Regions from separate parts of the Arthrobacter sp. 05T444 genome, predicted to be linked through region 2. Evidence: riboswitches for the same ligand, from Rfam matches in the RefSeq annotation. Region 2 holds a riboswitch; the other holds the start of a gene.
What was found. Region 2 has a riboswitch for cyclic di-AMP ahead of AC1DD3_RS08615 (aggregation-promoting factor C-terminal-like domain-containing protein). Riboswitches for the same ligand answer to the same signal wherever they lie in the genome.
Positions count from the first base shown of each region.

Region 1: another riboswitch for cyclic di-AMP. It lies ahead of AC1DD3_RS15910 (C40 family peptidase); the one in region 2 lies ahead of AC1DD3_RS08615 (aggregation-promoting factor C-terminal-like domain-containing protein).

Region 1 covers NZ_JBFTKK010000017.1:17,810-21,186, reverse strand. The annotation lists gene AC1DD3_RS15915 (GGDEF domain-containing protein) at 1-481, shown strand, start outside; gene AC1DD3_RS15910 (C40 family peptidase) at 688-1,500, opposite strand; cyclic di-AMP (ydaO/yuaA leader) riboswitch at 1,504-1,692, opposite strand; gene AC1DD3_RS15905 (SulP family inorganic anion transporter) at 1,815-3,317, opposite strand; gene AC1DD3_RS15900 (GTP pyrophosphokinase) at 3,324-3,377, opposite strand, start outside.
Region 2 covers NZ_JBFTKK010000007.1:10,037-13,413, reverse strand. The annotation lists gene AC1DD3_RS08620 (bifunctional glycosyltransferase family 2/GtrA family protein) at 1-180, opposite strand, end outside; gene AC1DD3_RS08615 (aggregation-promoting factor C-terminal-like domain-containing protein) at 406-1,224, opposite strand; cyclic di-AMP (ydaO/yuaA leader) riboswitch at 1,230-1,393, opposite strand; gene AC1DD3_RS08610 (HAMP domain-containing sensor histidine kinase) at 1,488-3,035, opposite strand; gene AC1DD3_RS08605 (response regulator transcription factor) at 3,039-3,377, opposite strand, start outside.

The DNA of each region.
Region 1 (3,377 bases), on a different contig from region 2:
CACCCAGGACGGCCTCACGGGCCTTCTCAACCGTTCTGCGTTCCTGGACAGAGCAGCCAAGCAGTTGCGCCGCAGCCCGCTGACCGAGAGCTTTGGATCGCTGATCCTGGCGGACCTTGATCACTTCAAATCCATCAATGACACCTACGGCCACGCGGCCGGCGATCTGGCGCTTCGGGCCTTCGCCGACGCCTGCCGCGCGACCGTCCGCTCAACTGACATCGTGGGCAGGTATGGCGGCGAGGAGTTCATCCTGGTGGTACCGGGGGCAAGCCCCTACCGCGCCGAGACCATCACGGCGGAGATCAGCCGTCGGCTCGCCGACGGCGCCCTGCCCGATGTGCCCAGGATGCCCACGGTCAGTTACGGCATCGCGCTGATCGAAGCCGGAACGGCAAGCCTGGACCAGCCGATCGCCGCCGCCGATGCCGCGCTGTACGAGGCAAAGTCCCGGGGGCGCAACCGCAGCGTGCAGGGCTAAGTGGGGCGGGCCCGCCGAGCACGAAAGAGCCGGTGCACCGCTGCCCCCAAGGCAGCGGAACACCGGCTCGTTCCAGCGCGCGGCTCGTTCCAGCGCGCGGCTCGTTCCAGCGCGCGGCTCGTTCCAGCGCGCGGCTCGTTGCAGCGCGCGGCTCGTTGCAGCGCGCGGCTGGAGTGCGCGGTGATGCGCACAGCGAATGCGGGCTGTTAGGCGTGGGCTCGCACGAAGGTGACCGGACCCGTGGCTGTCAGCCAGGACAGCGGGTGCACCACGGTCTCGTTGACACCGTTCATGCCGCCGCTGAGGACCTTGCCTCCGCCGACGAAGATTCCCACGTGGCCGGACTGCACAACCATGTCTCCGGGCTGGGGGGTGGAGACGACGGATCCGTAGTTCATGAACTGCATCGGAGCGAGGTCGCCCACCGGAATGCCGGAAGCGCCCAGGGCCTTCTCCACCATCGCGGTGCAGTCCTGGGTGATCCCCAGCTGTGCGTAGGCCGCCGAGACCATCGAGGCGTTCACGCTGCCGGCTGCTGCTGCGTGAGCAGGAGCCTTTGCGGGGGCCGGGGCGGCCTGGACGGTGATCTTCGGAGCCGGCGCGATTTTCGGTGCCGGAGCGGCAACAGGTGCAGCAATCGGAGCGGCAGCAGGTGCCGGGGCAGCAGCGGGGGTTGCGGGGGCCGGTGCTTCAACCACGGGCGCTTCCACCACGGGTGCCGGGGTGGACTTCACGGCGGGGCGCTCGAAGTCGATCTTGACGCTGGCGTCCGCGCTCAGCGGCGCTTGTACGTGGCTGACGGCTTCGGGGGCCGCGGCCGGGGCCGCGTTCTTCTGGGCCGGGGCGCTGGCGGCGTTCGCTGCCATGCTGCCGGTGAAGGCAAGTCCCGATGCTGCGAGGATGACGGCGGCCTGGCGTCCCAGTCCTCCGGCGTTGGCCGTGACAGCGCGGGAGACGGAAGCGAAGCGGTTTGAACGGCTGGCCGCTGTGCGGCGGGCAGGGGTAGTGCGTGACGACATGAAGGAGCCTCTCCCGATGCCTGCGAGGTGAGCTGTCGGATTCGGATGGGAGACACCCGGCCGCGCGCCTGAACGGAATCAGGAACTGTGCGGCTTCACCCCAAGGCCCGTAGAAACAGGCCGAAAATTGGTTTCCCCGTCTCTGCCGGACATGGTCTTCGAGAGGATCCCGGGCTGCGGCAGAGTTAGGCAATCAGCGCGGGAGCGCCCTCCTCGGTGAGGAAGGCACGGTTTCAACGGTACGCGAGCGAACGCCGAAAGTCACATTAAGGTAACGACACGCTGTTATGTGCGGGATTTTTGGGCTGTATGCATTAGTGCCCGGCGTTGAGTTTACCGGCCAGCCTTTCGCGCATCTGGATGCTGGCAGAGTTCAGGCCGATCAGCTCAACCTCCCGGCCGTGGCGCCGGTACTTCTCCGTCACCGCGTCCAGTACGGCGACGGTGGAGGCGTCCCAGAGGTGCGAGGCGTGCAGGTCGATGACCACTCCGGAGATGCGCGGCTCGGCGTCCTGGGCGTAGTCGAACTGCGTGTAGAGGTCGTTGGAGGAGGCGAAGAACAGTTCGCCGTCTACGGTGTACGTGGCCACGGTCCTGCCGTTCAGCTCCACCTCGGTCCGTTCAACGGTGGCGAAGTGGGCCACGCGCCGGGCGAACATGGCCATCGCCGCGAGCACCCCGACGCCGACGCCGATCGCCAGGTTGTGCGTCGCCACCACGGTGGCCACGGTAATCACCATGACAGCGGTCTCGGACCTCGGCATGCGCTTCAGGGTCTCCGGAGCCACCGAGTGCCAGTCGAAGGTGATAGCCGAAACGAAAATCATGACGGCCACCAGGGCGGCCATGGGGATCAGCCCCACGACGTCGCCCAACACCACCACCAGCACCAGCAGGAAGACGCCGGCCAGGAAGGTGGAGATCCGGCTCCGCGCACCGGAGCTCTTCACGTTGATCATGGTCTGGCCGATCACGGCACAGCCGCCCATGCCGCCCAGGAAACCGGTGAGGATGTTAGCCACGCCCTGCCCCCAGGATTCACGGGTCTTGTTGGAGCGAGTGTCCGTGATGTCATCCACGAACTTGGCTGTCATGAGTGATTCCAGCAGTCCCACGAGCGCCATGGACAGTGCAAAGGGCGCGACCACCTGGAGCGTCTCCCAGGTCAGGGGAACGTTGGGGATGAATACCGAGGGGAGGCTTTCCGGCAGCTGCCCCTTGTCCTGGACGGCGGGGACTTCGATGCCGGTAAGGACGGTGACGACGGTGAGCAGCACGATCGCCACCAGCGGCGACGGCACCGCCGTCGTGATTCGGGGAAGGCCGACGACGATCAGAAGCCCCGCTGCCACCAGCGGATAAACGAGCCACGGGACACCGATGAGTTCAGGCAGCTGGGCCATGAATACGAGGATGGCCAGCGCGTTGACGAACCCCACCATCACGGAGCGGGGGATGAAGCGCATGAGCCGTGTGACGCCGAGGGCAGCCAGCAGGATCTGGAACACGCCGGCCAGGATCACTGCGGAAATCAGGTAGTCCAGCCCGTGGCTTCGCATCAGCGGGGCGATCACCAGGGCCACGGCACCCGTGGCTGCCGAGATCATGGCGGGCCGGCCGCCCACGAAGGAGATGGTCACGGCCATGGTGAAGGAGGCGAACAGGCCGATCCGGGGATCCACCCCGGCGATCACCGAGAAGGCGATGGCCTCAGGGATCAGGGCGAGGGCCACCACGAGGCCTGCCAGCGCCTCGGTTTTGAGGCGGCGCGGGGAGCGGAGTGTTGCCCGGACGGACTGGAGCTGTTCGGGTTTCATGGGTCCCTACTTCTTGGTCTGGCGGTAGCGCTCGATCTGTTTCAGCCGCCGCAGGAGGCT
Region 2 (3,377 bases):
GATGGTCACGTCCAGCACGGGAACCGCGGCGGCGGTGTCGATGGGTGAGCGCCGCAGATGCCGTGCGCGGGCAACGGCCGGGCTGTGCCCGTCAGACGGCGCGGAGTGGACCCGCGCGGGCGGCTGGGGGTGCAGTGGAGGGTGCGGCTGGGTTCCTGAGGCCTGGTCTGTGAGGGTCATGCTTCAACAGTGGCGGGGCCTCATATGAGGGTTTTAGGGCGAAGCTGTGCGGGGGCTGTGGAAGTTTTGGCCCCTTGGAAGGGCGGCCGCCGCATTTCTGCACCGCTTCCCGGCCGCGCCCACGTGCAGGGACGCCGACGGCCCCCGGATCACGTGGATCCGGGGGCCGTCGAAAAACTCAAAGGGGTGCAGAAACGCGCGCTCCGCTTCCCACCGACTGGCGGCTTAGTACCAGTTGTTGGCGAGGTGGAAGTTCAGGGCGCTGCAGGGGGAGCCGTAGCGTTCCTTGACGTAGTCCAGGCCCCAGTTGATCTGCGTGCGGTAGTTGGTGCGGTAGTCCGGTCCGGCGCTCGCCATTTTCTCGGCAGGCAGGGACTGCACCACGCCGTAGGCGCCGCTGCTCGCGTTGGTGGCGGTGGTGCGCCATTCGGACTCCTTGGTCCAGAGCCTCTGCAGGCACTGCATCTGGTCCGCGGCCCAGCCGAAGGAGGACAGCTTGCTGGCTGCATAAGCCTGAGCGCCGGCGGGGTCATCCACCGCGGCAGGAGCAGCGGGCTTAGCCACCGGAGCGGCAGCCCGGACCGGGGCCACCTTGGCAGCCGGCACGGCAGCAGCCTTCGCCGGAGCAGCGGCGGGCTTGGCTGCCGTTGCCTTCGGGGCGGCCTTGGCAGCGGGAGCCTTCGCGGCGGCGGCCGGCTTGGCGGCGGACTGCGGGGCCAAAGCGGCTGATGTCGGCGCCGGCAGGGCGGAGATCAGCGTCTTGTCGAAGTTGAGCGTTGACGCCGCGTCGGCCGTGGCGGAGGCCGCTGCGGGGCTGGCTACCGGGGCAGCCTGCTCGGCGGCCTGGCTGGCCGCACCGACACCGATGAGCACGGCACACGCCGTGGTCACCACGGCCGCGCGGCGGCCGAATGACGGGATGTCAGCAGTGAGCCGGCCCCAGGCCGACATGGGCCGGACAGGTTCGGCGCGGTGGCGTGAAAGCTTCTGCCGGGACTGCGTGGAAGCGCGATCAGGGCGCGTTTGTACCTTGAATTCAGACATGGTGGATTGCCTCTCAACACCTGCGGAGTTAGCTGTCGGGTTCGGATGAGGTCATCCGGCCGCACGGCGATTCACGTGTCGGCTTCACCCCAAGGGCTTGATGCGGATTGCCCGGGACTCTGGTTCCCCCGCCTCTGCCTGGTCAAGCGGAATCCGGGAAGCGGCAGAGCTGGGCGTCCATCCGGATACGCGGCCCTGGTGGTGGCCGCACTCTATCGACCGTACAGGAGGCTCACGCTTAAGTCACATTTAGGTAACAGAGATCACGACGACGGCGCGTCGCCTTGTGCAGGCAGTCGGACCGCGAATTCGGTGCGGCCGGGCCGTGAGGAGACCTCCACCGTGCCGCCGTGGGCTTCCACGATCGACTGCACAATGGAAAGCCCCAGCCCGCTGGTTCCTTCGGCGGAAGCCTGCCCGGACGGGGCCGCCGTCTGGGCGCCCGGCGCCGCCGGCACGGGGGTCGCCCGGGCCGCGTCTGCGCGGGCAAAACGCGCGAAGACCCGGTCCACGAACTCCGCGGGGATGCCCGCGCCGTCGTCCGTCACGGTGATCACTGCACTGCCGTCGGCGGACCTCATGACTCCGGTGACCACCGTGGTGCCCGGCCCGGTGTGCTTGCGCGCGTTGGAGAGCAGGTTGACCAGCACCTGGTGAAGCTGTGAGGCGTCGCCGCGCACCACTACCGGCTCTTCGGGAAGTTCGAGGTGCCAGTTGCGGTCGGGCGCCATGACCTTTTCATCGCTAACTGTCTCGATCACCAGCTGCGTGAGGTCCACGTCGCTGAGCTTTAGCGGTTGCCCCTCGTCAAGCCGCGCGAGCAGCAGGAGGTCCTCCACCAGCGTGGTCATCCGCACGGACTGGCTCTGGACGCGGGCGAGGGAGCGCTGGCCGTCGGGCGTGAACTTCTCGGTCATGCGCATCAGCTCGGTGTAGCCGCGGATGGCCGTGAGCGGCGTGCGGAGCTCGTGCGACGCGTCGGCCACGAACTGGCGGACCTTCATTTCGCTCTCCTGCCGCGCCTCGAGGGCATTGGACACGTTGTCCAGCATGAGGTTGAGGGCATGGCCTACGCTGCCCACTTCCGTTCCGCGGTGGGCGTTCGACGGCGGGACGCGGACGGCGAGTGCCACCTCACCGGCGTCGAGGGGCAGGCGGGAAACCTGCGTGGCCACCTCCGAGAGCTGTTCGAGCGGCTTCATGGTGCGGCGGATGAGCACGGTTCCGGCGAGGCCGATGAGGACGAGGCCACCCAGCGACACCAAGGTGATGGTCACAACAAGGGACGTCAGGGTGTTCTGCTTTTCGGTGAGGGGAAGCCCGGTCACCATGACGTCGCCATAGGGCGACTGGGCGGCAACCAGCCGGTAGGCCCCCGTGGACAGGGTGCGGTCAACGGGGACGCCGTCGCGGCGCAGGCCCAAAAGAACCTGGTCGTCTGCCGCCGACAGTGTCTTGCGGGTGAGATCGGCGGCCAGGAAACCAGCACTGCTGACCTCGCCGTCCTGGATCCTGGCTGCTATGGTGCCGACGCGTTGGCCCCTGCCTTCGAGGGGATCGGGCTTATTGCCCGATCCGCCGAGCGGGGGACGGCCAAAGTCCCGGGCCCTGTCAGCTGCGCCGGTGAGTTGATCGTCGAGCTGGCGGGTGAGGAACGAGTCCATGCTGGCGTAGCTGAACAGGCCCACCGCGGCGCAGATGGCCACGAGCAGCGCCATGGCAACGAGGACCAGCCGGGTGCGGAGATGCCAGGTGCCGGGCTTCAGCACGCTGCGGCGCGGCGTTCGGGTGGCTCCGGAAAGGCTTGTCACGGCCTAGTCTGCCGGTTTGATGACGTAGCCCGCTCCGCGGACCGTGTGGATCATCGGCGGGTGCACGGCATCCACCTTTTTGCGCAGGTACGAGATGTAGAGCTCGACGATGTTGGCCTGGCCCCCGAAGTCGTAGTTCCAGACACGGTCCAGGATCTGGGCCTTGCTCACCACCCGCTTGGGGTTTTCCATGAGGTAGCGCAGCAGCTCGAACTGGGTGGCCGTGAGCTGGAGTTCGTCACCGGCGCGGGTGACTTCACGGGTGTCCAGGTTCAGGACCAGGTCTCCCACCACGAGTTCCGCAGAGTCCATCGCCGCCACGCCGGAGCGCTGCACGAGGCG